2 regions of the Catenulispora subtropica genome follow, and region 1 is predicted to be linked to the other one. Evidence: riboswitches for the same ligand, from Rfam matches in the RefSeq annotation. Region 1 holds a riboswitch; the other holds the start of a gene.
What was found. Region 1 has a riboswitch for cyclic di-AMP ahead of ABD466_RS02320 (C40 family peptidase). Riboswitches for the same ligand answer to the same signal wherever they lie in the genome.

Region 1 (7,214 bases):
TGCCACCGCGCCGCCACGTGGGGACATGGCATCGGCAGCAGCCGGATGGACTCGGCTTAGCGCAGGAGAGAGGGCCATGCGCGACCGGTACAAGCTTCCATTGTGCCAGACCGTTCGGGCTGGTTGGGACGCCAGGGCCGGACTCCCCTGACCGACGGTGCCGGGGCGGCTCCCGCGGCGGCTACTTCGGGGGCAGCAGGTTCTTGAACTCCTCCGGCAGCTCGAACTGGCCGTTGCCGTCGTCGCCGCCGAACAGCGAGCCGTTGCCGTCCCGCCGGGCCTGCCGCGCCGCCTCCTCGGCCTTGGCCTTGGCCGGGTTGCCCGAGCGCGAGCGGCCCTTGGACTTGGAGGCCTTGTCGGCGGCCTTGGCCTTGGCCGACTTGCGCTTGGTGCCGCCCAGGGCGCCGGCCCCGGGCAGGCCCGGCATGCCGGGCATCCCGCCGCGGGCCATCTGCTGCATCATCTTCTTGGCCTCGAGGAAGCGCTCGATGAGGTTGTTGACCTCCTGCACCGTGGTGCCCGAGCCCTTGGCGATGCGCTGCCGGCGGGAGCCGTTGATGATCTTGACGTCGTCGCGCTCGCCCGGGGTCATCGACTTGATGATGGCCGCGATCCGGTCGACGTCCTTGTCGTCGATCTCGTTGAGCTGCTGCTTCACGTCGGCCATGCCGGGCAGCATGCCCATCAGCTTCTTCATGGAGCCGAGCTTCTTCAGCTGCTCCATCTGCTTGAGGAAGTCGTCGAGCGTGAACTCGTTGCGGACCAGCTTGCCGGCCATCTTCTCGGCCTCGGCGGCGTCGAACGCCTTCTCGGCCTGCTCGATCAGGCTGAGCATGTCGCCCATGTCGAGGATGCGGCCGGCCATCCGCTCGGGGTGGAAGACGTCGAAGTCCTCCAGCTTCTCCCCGGAGGAGGCGAACATCACCGGCTTGCCGGTGACCGCGCGCACCGACAGCGCCGCACCACCGCGGGCGTCGCCGTCGAGCTTGGTCAGCACCACGCCGTCGAAGCCGACGCCGTCCTGGAACGCCAGCGCGGTCTCGACCGCGTTCTGGCCGATCATCGCGTCCAGGACGAACAGGATCTCGTCCGGCTTGACCGCGTCCCGGATGTCGGCCGCCTGCTTCATCAGCTCGGCGTCGATGCCCAGGCGGCCGGCGGTGTCGACGATCACCACGTCGTGCATCTTCGCCTTGGCGAAGTCGATCGAGTCCTGGGCGACCTTGACCGGGTTCCCGACGCCGTTGCCCGGCTCGGGCGCGAACACCGGCACGCCGGCCCGGTCGCCGACCACCTGGAGCTGGGTGACCGCGTTCGGCCGCTGGAGGTCGGCCGCGACCAGGATCGGGGTGTGGCCCTCGGTCTTCAGCCAGCGCGCCAGCTTGCCGGCCAGCGTCGTCTTACCGGCACCCTGCAGACCGGCCAGCATGATCACCGTCGGCGGGTTCTTGGCGAACCGCAGCCGCCGGGTCTCGCCGCCCAGGATGGCGACGAGCTCCTCGTTGACGATCTTGACGATCTGTTGCGCCGGGTTCAGCGCCTTGGAGACCTCCGTGCCCTCGGCCCGCTCCCGGACCGCGGCCACGAAGGGGCGCACGGCCTGCAGCGAGACGTCGGCCTCCAGCAGCGCACGCCGGATCTCGCGCAGCGTGTCGTCGATGTCCTGCTGCGAGAGCCGACCCTTGCCGCGCAGGTTCTTGAAGGTTGCGGACAACCGATCGGAGAGCGTGTCGAACACGTCGTATTCATCCTTCGCGCGGAAATCAACAGATCGAGCGGATTAGAAAACCGTCGTAGTCCACCAGGGTAGCCGCTGACATGGCCGGGGCCCGAGTCCGGCGAAGTTGTCAGTGCGGTGCGCCACCATTAAGGCAACACGAGGTGAGGGAGAACAGCACAGTGACTCTGGTCAACAAGTACGCGGGCACCTGCGCCGCGTGCAAGGGCCATGTGCCGGCGGAGACCGGCACGCGCGCCAATGTGGACGGTGCGTGGCAGACCTATCACCATGAGTGCGCTCCGGCCTGGGAGCCGCAACCGCGGGCCGCGGACAGCGGCGAGGCCGCGCCGGCCCCGGTGCCGCCGCAGCGGGGCTCCCACGACGGCTGGCACCGCCGCCGGCTGGCCGGCTTCGACACCGAGACCACCGGCCGCGACCCGAAGACCGTGCGCATCGTCTCGGCGGCGCTGGTGATCTCGGACGGCTCCGAGAAGACCTTCCTCATCGACCCCGGCGTGGAGATCCCGGCCGAGGCCACCGCGATCCACGGCATCACCACCGAGTACGCCCGTGAGCACGGCACCGCCCCGCGCGAGACGCTCGACGAGATCGCCGACACGCTGGCCGCCGAGCTGCGGGCCGGGACGCCGCTGGTGGTGTTCAACGCCCCGTACGACCTGACCCTGCTGGAGGCCGAGCTGGCCCGGCACCGGCTGACGCCGCTGGCGGCCCGGGCGCCGGTCGCCCCGGTGATCGACCCCCTGGTCATCGACCGGCAGATGGACAAGTACCGCCGGGGCGCCCGCACCCTGGAGGCGCAGTGCCAGTTCTACGGCGTCACCATCACCCGCGCGCACGACGCCGCGGCCGACGCGCAGGCCGCGCTGAACCTGGCACAGGTGATCGGGGCGAGCTACGCCGCCGTGGGGACACTGGACGCGGTGCGGCTGCACGAGGCGCAGGCGCGCTGGAAGGCCGAGCAGGAGGCGGACCGGGCGGCGTACCGGGAGCGGCGCGGAGAGCGGTCGTACGCGGAGCCGGAGTGGCCGACGCGGCCGCTGGCGACGTCCGCTTGAGAGCCGGCGGAAGCACGCCTGGAGAGACTGCGGAGAACTGAAAGGGCGGTGGGTCAACCCCTGAGGGGGTCGGTCCACCGTCCTCACGCTTATAGGCGGCTTCGAAGGCACCTCGGAATCAGTGCCAGAACACGGCGATGATGATGTTCGCCAGCGTCAGCCCGCCGATCGCGAAGTAGACGCCCTTGTGGATCTCCTCCTTGGTGCGCTGGGTCCAGACCAGCGCGGAGATCACCACCAGGACACCGAGCTTCACCGCCATCTTCGCCGCGGGCGGCTCGTGGTGCAGTCCGTTCTTGTCCACCACGTACAACGCCACGCCCGTGACCAGCATCGTCACCGCGCCGTGCAGCATCGCCGGCACGATTCGCTTGGCCTGCGCGGACATCTGGGTCAGGAACCCGCCGAGCAGTGCGGCGAGGCCGACGAAATGCAGGACCAACAGGCACTCTTGCAGTACTTTCACGCCTGCATCCTACGATCATGGCGGAGTTTGCCGACACAGCGTCGACAACTTCTGTCCACACGGCCCGGTACGAATCGGGACAGTGAGCACTGAATCAGGACCACTAAACTCTCCCCAAGGTAAAATCCTGGTATAGCGACCTGGAGCGGTCCGTTTTGTCGTTCGAGATCTCGCTATGGTTACGGCCGGACCTCCGTACACACACCAACCACCCGGACGGTGGCGGGGGTTCACGCCGAGTCCGGCGACGCGCGAACCGCTGTTGGAGGCTCCCACAAGCCAAGGCGGAGATCGCGGACCCGGAGCCGGGGACCCACAAGTCCCACCGGCCCGCATCCACTGGGGCCAAGGGGTGAATCGGTCCGCCGCGTACCCCCCTTCGCGGCGCCGTAGGGCACGCTTCTCAGCCCGAACCCGACAGCTAACCCGGTAGGCGGCCCGAGAAGAAGAGGAGTGCCGCCCTCGTGGCGTCCCACAAAACCGTGACCACCCACCGCGCGTCCAAGAAGACGATCACCGCCACGCGTACCGCGGTGACGCTGGCGACCGCGACGGTCGGTTCCATAGCTTTGGTGCCGGGTCTGGCCCACGCCGACCCGACGGCGAACCTCAACGACGTCCAGAACAAGGTCAAGGACCTCCACGAGCAGGCCGAGCAGGCGTCCGAGGCGTATGACAAGGCGGCCGGCGACCTCGCCACGCTGCAGCACAAGGTCGACCAGATCCAGGCCCGCATCACCGCCGAGCAGGCGCAGCTGGGCAACGCGCAGTCCGCCCTCGGGAGCCTGGCGGCCGCGCAGTACCGGTCCGGCGGGGTGGACAACTCGCTGCAGCTGATGCTCGCCGCGTCCCCCGACTCCTTCCTGCAGCAGGCCACCGCGATGAACGAGGTGGCCGACAAGTCCGCGAGCTCCATGAAGTCGGCGCAGGAGATCAAGCGCCAGCTGGACCAGGACAAGGCCGAAGCCTCCTCGGACCTCGCGCAGTTGCAGAAGACGCGCGACCTGATGGCGCAGAACATGGCGGACGTCAACGCCAAGGAGAAGGCCGCGCAGGACCTGCTGAACACGCTGTCCAAGGCGCAGCGCGCGCAGTACGACACGCAGCAGAAGCAGCAGACCCAGCAGAACACGAGCACGAAGCAGGTGGCGCCGACCGGCCTGCCGCCGGCGCCGAACGCCCGCGCGCAGATAGCGGTCAACTTCGCCAAGGCCCAGATAGGGAAGCCGTATGTGTACGGCGCCGCCGGCCCGCGCAGCTTCGACTGCTCCGGCCTGACGATGGCCGCCTGGGCCGCCGCCGGCGTGTCGATGTCGCACGGCTCCTCGGACCAGGCCTACGAGTTCCCGGCGGTCAGCGAGAGCGACATCCAGCCCGGCGACCTGGTGATCTACTACGGCAGCATGCACCACGTGGGGATCTACGTCGGGGCCGGGCAAATCATCCACGCGCCGTACAGTGGCACCGTGGTGCAGTACGCTCCGCTCCACTCGATGCCTGTGGTACGGATCGTCCGGCCGTAATCGACCGGACCGCGAGCCAGCCGCGGGGCGCCGACTTCCATGTCGGCGCCCTTCGACGTTGTTTGGGGGATGTATGTCAGAGTACGGAGTCGGCCACGAGGCCGGGGAGGCTGAGGGGTACGGGGACGCGGCCGGGGCCGTCGCGGCGGCGGTGGCCGGGGCGAAGACCGGGGCTGAGTCCGGGGCCGGGTCGGGGGTCGGGGCCGGGGCCGGGTCCGGCGAGGGCGAGTCGTGGTTCGAGCGGGCTGAGCCGGCCGAGCAGGCCGAGCAGGCGGGGCTGGCTGCCGAACGGGACGTGGAGGCCGGGTCCGGGCTGGAGGGTGAGCCGGAAGGTGAACCGGAGGCCGGGCTGGAGGCCGGGCTGGAGGCAGAGCCGGAGGCCGGGCTGGAGTCGATGGCGGTCGAGGAGCCTGACGAGGCCGACGGTGCCGGTGAGCCCGACGACGTGGACGACCAGGAGCTCGTCGAGGAGTACCCGGACGCCGACCCCCAGCAGTGGATCAGTGGGCTGATCGCCGACCTGGAGCGGGCCGAACAGGGCATAGGGTCCGGCCCGCGGGATGTGCTGATGGCGCGGATCAAGCTGGCGCAGGCCTACTCCGAGCTCGGTGACACCGTGCAGGCCGCGCCGCTGGCGGTGGCGAACGTGGCGCAGGCCGAGCGGCTCTTCCCGTCCAGCGAGGGGATGCTGCGGCAGCTGCGGGAGTTCCGGGACGCGGCGTGCGAGGCCGCCGGGTGGACCGCGGCGATGATGCGGGACGAGGCGGACGAGGCCGGAGAGGCGGCGGACGAGGAGGGGCCGAGCGAGTTGGTGGCGCGGCCGTGGCCGGAGACCGAGGACCCAGCCGCCGAGGAAGAGCCGAGCGAGCCTGTGGCGCGGCCATGGCCGAAGGCCGAGGCGGTCGCGGAGGCATGGCCGGCGGTCGGGGTCGGCGAGGACGAGGAGGCGCTCCTCGGGGGCACGGCAGTGGTGGCCGAGCCCGTCGCGGCCTCTGAGCCGGAGCCGGCCGGCGCGGTGATCCACGAGTTCGTGCGCCGCACACCGGAGACGGAAGCCGCCGCGCAGCCCGCCGCGCAGGCCGCCACGCCGCCCGCCGAGCTCGCGATTCCGGCGCCGCCGGAGCCGGAGTACGCCGAGGAGGTCGAGCCGACCGTGCCGGCCGCCGAGCTCGCGGCGTTCGAGGAGATCATCCGGCTGCGCTACGAGCTGCGCGAGGCACACCGGACCATCGACCGGCTCAAGCACGTCAACCGGAAGCTGCGCGAGGCGCTCGAGTTCGAGGCCGAGTGACGGCGCGATGACGAAGGGCCGGGTCTGCCGACCCGGCCCTCAGACCCCGGCGCGCCGCCGGCGCCGGACGCCTACTCCCACTCGATCGTCCCCGGCGGCTTGCTGGTCACGTCCAGCACCACCCGGTTGACGTCGGCGACCTCGTTGGTGATCCGCGTGGAGATGCGGGCCAGGACCTCGTAGGGGAGGCGGGACCAGTCGGCGGTCATGGCGTCCTCGCTGGAGACCGGGCGGAGGACGATGGGGTGGCCGTAGGTGCGGCCGTCGCCCTGGACGCCGACCGAGCGGACGTCGGCCAGCAGGACCACCGGGCACTGCCAGATCTCGGTGTCCAGGCCGGCCGCGGTCAGTTCCTCGCGGGCGATGGCGTCGGCCTCGCGGAGCAGGTCCAGGCGCTCCTTGGTGACCTCGCCGACGATGCGGATGCCCAGGCCCGGGCCGGGGAACGGCTGGCGGCCGACGATGGCCTCGGGCAGGCCCAGCTCGCGGCCGACCTGGCGGACCTCGTCCTTGAAGAGCTTGCGGAGCGGTTCGATCAGTTCGAACTGCAGGTCCTCGGGCAGGCCGCCGACGTTGTGGTGGCTCTTGATGTTGGCCGTGCCGCTGCCGCCGCCGGACTCCACGACGTCCGGATAGAGGGTGCCCTGCACCAGGAACCTCACCGGCTCGCCGGCGTCCGCGGACTCGGCGACGATCTCGCGCTCGGCCTGCTCGAAGATGCGGATGAACTCGCGGCCGATGATCTTGCGCTTCTCCTCGGGGTCGCTGACCCCGGCCAGCGCGGACAGGAAGCGCTCCTCGGCGTCGACCACCTTCAGCTGCACGCCGGTGGCGGCGACGAAGTCCTTCTCGACCTGCTCGGCCTCACCCTTGCGCAGCAGCCCGTGGTCGACGAACACGCAGGTCAGCTGCGGGCCGATGGCCTTCTGCACGATCGCGGCGGCCACCGCGGAGTCGACGCCGCCGGACAGCGCGCAGATCGCGCGCTTGGTGCCGACCTGTTCGCGGATCGCCGCGACCTGCTCGTCGACGATGTTGCCGGTGGTCCAGGCGGGCTCGATGCCGGCGCCCCGGTAGAGGAAGTTCTCCAGCAGCAGCTGGCCGAACTGCGAGTGCAGCACCTCGGGGTGGTGCTGGA
Region 2 (7,214 bases), on a different contig from region 1:
ATCGTCGGCGAGCTGGATCTCTGCGTCACGGAGCTGGATGTCGAGCGTCGCCTCGTTCTGCAGGGCTTTGCGCACGTTGCTGTCGTTCGCTTCCGCGGCGGCGGCGTTCAGGCCCGCCGCTTGATCAGCAAGGATGTTCGCGGCGGCTTCGAAGCCCGCGGCGCTCGATCCTGTGGGGAGTGTCTTTTCCGCGCTGTTGAACTTCGTCACAGCGTCGTTCGCGGTGGAACACCCCGCGGTCATGTCCTGGTGCGACGTCGTCACCGGGCGGGGTGTGGTGTGGGGAAGGATGAGGGGCTGGGAAGGAGTGAAACGGACGGACGGCGGGGCCGTCGACGCCTGCTGATCTTGATGGTGCTGGTAGACGTTGTACCCGATCAGGCCGGCGACGGCCAACACGCCCGCCACCGCTCCGAGCCATCCCGGCGCCCCGCTCTTGGTCGAGGATGTCGTGGCGGCGGACGGTTGGGGGGTGTCGACCAGCGGCGGTCGCGGCAGACCGGCGCTCCCGGTCAGCGTGACCGACTCCCAGGGCGTCTTCGCCTTCTTGTTCCCGCTTGCCTGGCCGCTCGGCCTGGCGTTGGAGGGCGCGGTCTCGGTGGCTTCGCCGTCCGTGGACGGCATCGTCCAGCCGCCGGTGCCCTCTCCCCTCAGCAGAGCCAGCGCCTGGTCGTGGTTCGGCCGCTGACCGGGCAGCTTCAAGGTCAGCGCCTCGATGAGCGGTGCGAGCTTCCCGGCGTTCGTCATCGGCGGCAGCGGCTTGGTCAGGATCGCTGTGAGTGTCCCCGTCTTGCTGTTCTTCCGCTCGAACGGCGAGAACCCTTCCACCGCTTCGAACAGCGTCACCCCCAGCGAGAAGAAGTCCGAGGCCGGCGAACCCGGCTCGCCTTCGGCGCGCTCCGGAGCGATGTAGGCCATGGTGCCCATCACTGAGCCCGACACGGTCACGGTGGCATCCGACTCGGACTTGGCGATGCCGAAGTCGGTGAGCAGGATTCCGCCGTCATCGGCCATCAGGATGTTGTGCGGCTTGATGTCCCTGTGCACGATCCCCGCCGCGTGCATGGTCTCCAGTGCGCTGAACATCGCCTCCGCGATCTGCCTGACCCGCTTCCTGCCGAGTGGGGTGAGGTCCACATCCTGGCCTTCCGGCAAGCCGGCGTCGGCAGGATCACGCAGCACGCTGCGCAGCGACCGCCCTTTCACCAACTGCATGACGATCCAGGGCGTCCCCCCGTCCACGATCACGTCGTACACGGTGACGATGTGCGGGTGGTCGGCGAGCGCAGCGGCGTTCTTGCCCTCGCGCTCGGCTTGCTTGAGCCGGATCTCCTGCTGCGCCGGCGGCAACGCGGGCAACAGCACTTCCTTCAAGGCGACCAGACGACCGAGCTGAGTGTCACGAGCTTCCCACACCCGTCCCATGCCGCCGTGCCCGATCTCCGAGATGAGCTGGTACCGGCCGCCGACCATGTGGCCTGGTTGCGTCTCGTCGATCGTCAAGTTCATCCCCCTATGTCGCGCTCCCTGACGCAGCGCCCGTTTCGGGCAAGGATACCGACCATATCCATGGGTTTGAAAGAGGGCTGATACTGAAGACCGGAGTCTGAGGCGGCCTCAGGCCTCTGCGAGGAGTCGCGGGAGCTCGCGCATGTCATGAAAGACCGTGGTGCCCGGCCCTTCGAGCCATTGCGCGGGTGTGAGTCCGCCGGCGTAGCCGAGGGCGCGCATCCCGGCCGCGCGAGCCGCCTGGACCCCGTACTTGCTGTCCTCGACGACGACGCAGGCCGAGGGGTCGGCGCCCATGCGCTCGGCGGCGTGCAGGAACAAGTCGGGGGCGGGCTTGCCGCGGCCGACCTCGCTGGCGCTGAAGATGCGGCCTTCGAAAAAGGGATAGATCCCGGTACGGCCCAAAGTGTGACGCATCGTCTCGTGGCGGCCTCCGGAGGCGACGCAGCTGGGAAGCCTCAGGACGTCGAGGACTTCGAGCACACCGTCGACCGGAGTGAGTTCGGCGTCGACGGCTTCGCGGTGCAGATGCCCGAATCGCTCCTGCCACAGCGCGGCCCGGCTCGGCCCTATCCGGGACGCGATGTCCTCGAAGTTGGACGCGATCGACCGACCGATGAAGTTCTCGATCACCTCGGACTCGGTCAGCGGCCATCCCAGCTCGGCACCCAGGGTGACGAAGAGCCGGACGGCCAGCCGTTCGCTGTCGACGAGCACACCGTCGCAATCGAAGATGACGAGTTCTATCGCTCCGGCCATCTGGACAGAGTAGGGCTGAACGAGGCGATGACTCAGTTTCGGTCGCTCCAGCGCCGAATGAGACGTAAGTCATACCGAACCCGGCAATCGGCAGCCCTCCGCATCAATCCCGTCACGCCCCGGGTCGATCGACGCTCTCGATAGTCGGCCGAGCACCTACCGTCGCTGATTCGCTCGCGTTCCGCGCAGCGGCGACCACGCACCATCACCCCTTACGCACTACGGAACGCCGCGCCACCGCCCTGCGCCGAGATCGACTTGCCAGCACAACATTTCCTGCGTTTTGCTGCTGCGGCCGCTCGGGGCTGCCCGGGCGGATACCTCGGGCGCAGCGCCGAATCCTGCCGGCGCCGGGGGCACCTTCGACACACGGAACGGCAGGAGCGGGGGACCCAGGTAAGTCGCCGTTCCGCATTGCCGGACCGGCTAGGGGTGAAGCCGCACTGCGCGGCCGGGCATCTTCGGCCCGAACCCGACAGCTCACCTCGCAGGCGTCGGAGAGGACCACTCGCATGTCCGCATTCGGACGCTTCCTCGGCGTCGGCCGCTCTCGGGGGGCTCGCATCGGCCTGCCCGCCGGGCTCGCCGTCTTCGCCCTTCCGTTGGCCGGCATCGCCGGCACGCACAGCGGTGGACACCAGCAGGCCGCCGGTGTCGAGGCCCAGACCGTTCTGCAGGTCGCCGACCCGAACGAAGTCCACGCTGCCGTTCCGAGCACGGCTCCCGCCCAGCCCGCCGAGGCGCCGGCGCAACCGGCCCCCGCCCCGGCGTCCGCGGCGGCTCCGGCTCCGGCCCCCGCGCCGATCCCCGTCGCCCCCACGAAGCCGAAGCCCGCGGCGCCGACACCCGCCCCCACCCACACCACGCCGCCCGTCAAGCACATCGCGGCGGCCCCGGTCGCCTTCACCGTCGCCGCGAAGACCGTCATCAGCGACGTGGCTCCGCTGGCGAGCCTTCACATCAACGAGAACTACGGCGTCCGCGGGCCCTGGGCCGCCGGCCACCACACCGGAGTCGACTTCGCGGCCGCCGTCGGCACGCGCGTCGCGTCCGTCGGCGCCGGCACCGTGGTGCGCAGCGGCTGGGACGGCGCCTACGGCATCGACGTCCTGGTCAAGATGACCGACGGCAAGTACGTCCTGTACGGCCACCTGTCGCAGGCTTCCGTCTTCGCCGGAGAGCACGTGACCGCCGGCGAGCAGATCGGCCGCTCGGGCGCGACCGGCAACGTCACCGGCCCGCACCTGCACTTCGAGGTGCGCACCACGCCCGACTACGGCTCGGACGTCAACCCGATCGCCTACCTGCGCGCGCACGGCGTCGCCGTCTGAGGCCGAGCGCGGAGAAAAGCGTCGGACGCGGCCCAACCCGGGGTGACGGTGGGCCCGGCTCCCTGGTGAGCAGGGCCTGACGTCACCCCGGAAACCGCGGGAAGAACATCAGGAGCTGGGCGTCGCGCGGTCGAGGTGCTGACTGAGCCAGGCGTACATCTCCGGCAGCCAGCTCCGCCACACCGCGGTGTTGTGCGCCCCACGGGCGTGCTCGGACACCGAGACGATGTCCGGCGCGGCGGCTTGCAGCTGGAACGCGACCGGGAGCGAGTCGGGGTCCTGGTCGGACACGGCGGCCAGCAGACTGACCGGCTGGTCGGGTCCGGGATGGCGGTGGGTCAGCAGCCACAAGGTGGTGTTCTGGTCGACGAAGTCCTGTCCGGCACGGACCACCTGGCTGCTGTCGGGAGCGGAGTCGCCGGCCATCTGCACCGCGGAGCGGAAGTACTGCGGGTACTGGAGCAGCAGCTTGCCCGCGCAAAGACCGCCGTCGGAGAAGCCCATCAAGCCCCACCCGGTACGCTGCGTGGACACGCGGAAGTTCGCTTCGATCATGGTGCGGACGTCCTGAGCGATGTAAGTCGCCATCCGCGTTCCGCCGGGGATGTCGGAGCAGTTGACGTTCACGCCGTGCTGGTTGACGTTCACCGCGACGAGCACGAACGGCGTCGCCTGCTGCCTGGCGAGCGCGTTGCCGAGTTCGTCGCCGCCGCCGAGAACGCTGAACCAGGCACCGGCGGTCCCCGGGGTGCCGGGGAAGAGCATGACCACCGGGAAGCGAGTGTTCGCGTACGCGGGGTCGTTGTACTGGGGCGGCAGCCAGACGTAGACGTCGCCGCCGGTCCCGCCGACGCCGGAGAGCGGGCCGCGGAACGACGCGACGCGCGTGCCGTGGCCACCGGGCACGAAGCTCTGCTTGGGGCCGCTGGGCACCGGAAGCACCGACTGCTGGGAGCCGCCGGTCCGCGGGGCGTGCGCGCCCTGGCCCGAGCCGCCGAGGGGAAGCTGCCCCTGCGACGTGGTGCCACCGGGACCGCCCTTGTTCAGATCGGTGAGCGGCCGTGTGGCCTGGTGCAAGGCGACCGCGCCGCCGCCGTCCCGGCCGAGCAGGTCGTTCCAGGAGGCATACAGGCCGAAGTGGTTGTTGATCAGCAACCCCGCCAGCAACAGCACCGTGGCCTGGCACAGGCCGATCAGACCGAACCGCGCGGCGGCGCGCACCGGGCGCGGGCCGCGCAGCCGGTTCCACAGCACGTAGGTGCCCACCGGCGCGGCGACGGCTATGCACACGGCCAGGAGCAGCAGCGGCATACCGGTCAGGGTCATGGAGAGGGGCCTTTCGGGACGCTGTCCAGCGGCGGCATTGGTTCGCGCCACACGCCAGGATCTTCCCGCACTGTTCCATATAGGCCGCAAACAGGACAAGTCTTGTCGTCCGTGACCACTCACGCGTGGTGTACCGAACGCACCTTCACTCCCCGATGACGAGCCGGGCACCGAACGACTCGGCGTTGCGGACGTCCTGGCCGCGGCGGATGAAGATCTTGACGCGGCGGTTCGCGGCCAGCGGAGCCAGGTCGAGGCCGGGGGCGGTGTCGCGCAGGGTGAGGGTCTCCAGCGACGCGAGCTCGGCCAGCGGCGAGAGGTCGCGGATCTCCTCGCAGCCGTCGAGCGTGAGGAACCGGAGGCGGGGCAGGCCGGCGAGCGGGCCGAGCTCGCTGACGCCGGTACGGGAGGCGTAGACGGTCCGGAGGCCCTTCCGACCCGCCAACGGGGACAGGTCGGAGACGCTGAGGCACCCTGCGATCCCCAAGAACTCGAGGTCCAGTCCCGCAACGGGACCGAGGTCCCGCACATGCTGGTTCTCTTCCACGGCTAGGTTCCGGACGTTCGGGACCAGCCCGACGATCTCGCCCAGGTCGCAGTCCAACCCCGCACCCGAGATGCAGAACGCGGTCGTCGCCGCCCCCAGCGGCAGTACGCCGAGGTCCGTGAGACCCGGGCAGCCGATGAGCCTGATCTCGGTGAGCGAGGTCTGCGCTGAGATCGGAGCGAACGACCTCACCGCGTTCGCGGATCGCAGCGTCAGGCAGTTCAGCCGCGGCAGGGCGTCGAGGAAGTCGATCGCCTCGACTCCGGGGACGTCGATGTGAAGATCGTCCAGGAGCGGCAGGCGTAGCAGCGGGTCCAGGTCCGGAATACCGCCACTGGCGATGTTCAAGGAGGTCAGCGACGCCGCGAACCTCTCGACCGGGCTGATGTCGAGGACCGACGACCCGTTCCACGTCGACAGCCTTCGCAAGGGCTGCTCCATCACGTGCAAGAAGCCCAGATCCTCGACCTTGCAGAAGACGCCGAGGTGAGTCAGCCCTCGCAGATAGTGAAGATGCGGCAGCAGACGCGCGCTCTTCACCTCCAGGTCGGCACCGGCCAAGGCCGCCGCCGCCAGCACCTCGCGCGCATAGGTCTCGGCGTCGAAGTACTCCCATCCCGCGACCAGTTCCGTCCGCGGCGCCTCGCGGGGATCACGCGCGTACTTCGCGAGCAGTTCCAATGCCTGGGGACCGTTGATGAGACACGCCGCATGGACCACCGCGGCCGCCCTGGTCGGCGACAGCCCGTCCAGCGAGTCGGGCAGCCGGTCCAGCACCAGCGCCCCCAGCGAGGCCACCTGCCGCGCCGCGTTCACGTCGCGGGGCGGGATCAGGTCGTCGAGGCAGTCGTCGATCTCGGCGCGCAGCTCCTCCGACAGCGCCGTCGACGTCTCCAGGCACGCGCCCGCGAGCAGCTTGAGCTGCCGCGCGTACTTCGGCTCGGCCCGCATCCGGGCCAGGATCCCGGTCAGCAGGCGCTCGCGGACCCGGGTGTTCGCGTGGCCGACCGTCATCACGATCGTCTCGCGCCACTGGTCCAGGTGCGCCTTCGCGATCAGCGGCTCGATGTCGGCGTCGTCGGCGATCTGTTTCGCGGCCAGGTACTCCTGCACCGTCCGGTGCACGAAGTCGATCCGGCCGGCCATCGGCTCGCGGACGATCCCGCTGCGCTGGAGCAGGTGCTCCAGGACCGACTCCCCGGTCTCGCCGCCGCGGGCCATCGTCCTGAGACGGTCCTGGACACGGTTGACCGCGGTGTCCTTCGGGAGTTCGCTGCGCCCGGTCTCGGTGAGCCGCCAGGCCAGGTCCTGGAGGATCTGGATCCGCTCTTCGCGGTCCAGAGAGGACTCGACGTAGCTCGGCACGCTGCGCTCGTCGTCCCGGCGCTCCAGCAGCAGTTCCAGCGTCGCCGAATAGAGGTCCATGCGGTTGCGGGGCAGCCGGGTCCGGCGGTCCAGGTTCAGCGCGCACAGCATCGCCGCCAGCAGCGGGCTGGTCGCCAGGGCCCGAAGATGCGGCGCGGTCTCCAGCCGGGCCAGCAGCCCCGCCTCGTAGTCCGGCAGTTCCTCCGGCTTGCAGGGCAGGGAGCCGCCTTCCCGGACCGCGCTGTGCCAGTGCCGGATCAGGGACTTGACGTCGGCGGGGCTCATCCGTTCCAGGAAGACCGACCGGAACCCCTCGGCGTCGAGCCACTTCGCGTCCGCCGCCGCGGGCCGGGACGTCACCACGACGCGCAGGCCGG

Region 2: another riboswitch for cyclic di-AMP. It lies ahead of ABD466_RS29310 (M23 family metallopeptidase); the one in region 1 lies ahead of ABD466_RS02320 (C40 family peptidase).

The regions. Positions count from the first base shown of each region.
Region 1 covers NZ_BAAAQM010000002.1:41,862-49,075, reverse strand. The annotation lists gene ffh (signal recognition particle protein) at 182-1,738, opposite strand; gene ABD466_RS02330 (exonuclease domain-containing protein) at 1,900-2,796, shown strand; gene ABD466_RS02325 (hypothetical protein) at 2,915-3,262, opposite strand; cyclic di-AMP (ydaO/yuaA leader) riboswitch at 3,545-3,712, shown strand; gene ABD466_RS02320 (C40 family peptidase) at 3,727-4,785, shown strand; gene ABD466_RS02315 (hypothetical protein) at 4,859-6,076, shown strand; gene guaA (glutamine-hydrolyzing GMP synthase) at 6,148-7,214, opposite strand, start outside.
Region 2 covers NZ_BAAAQM010000040.1:69,552-76,765, forward strand. The annotation lists gene ABD466_RS29300 (serine/threonine-protein kinase) at 1-1,509, opposite strand, end outside; gene ABD466_RS29305 (HAD family hydrolase) at 1,618-2,268, opposite strand; cyclic di-AMP (ydaO/yuaA leader) riboswitch at 2,591-2,777, shown strand; gene ABD466_RS29310 (M23 family metallopeptidase) at 2,781-3,599, shown strand; gene ABD466_RS29315 (alpha/beta hydrolase) at 3,708-4,925, opposite strand; gene ABD466_RS29320 (NACHT domain-containing protein) at 5,071-7,214, opposite strand, start outside.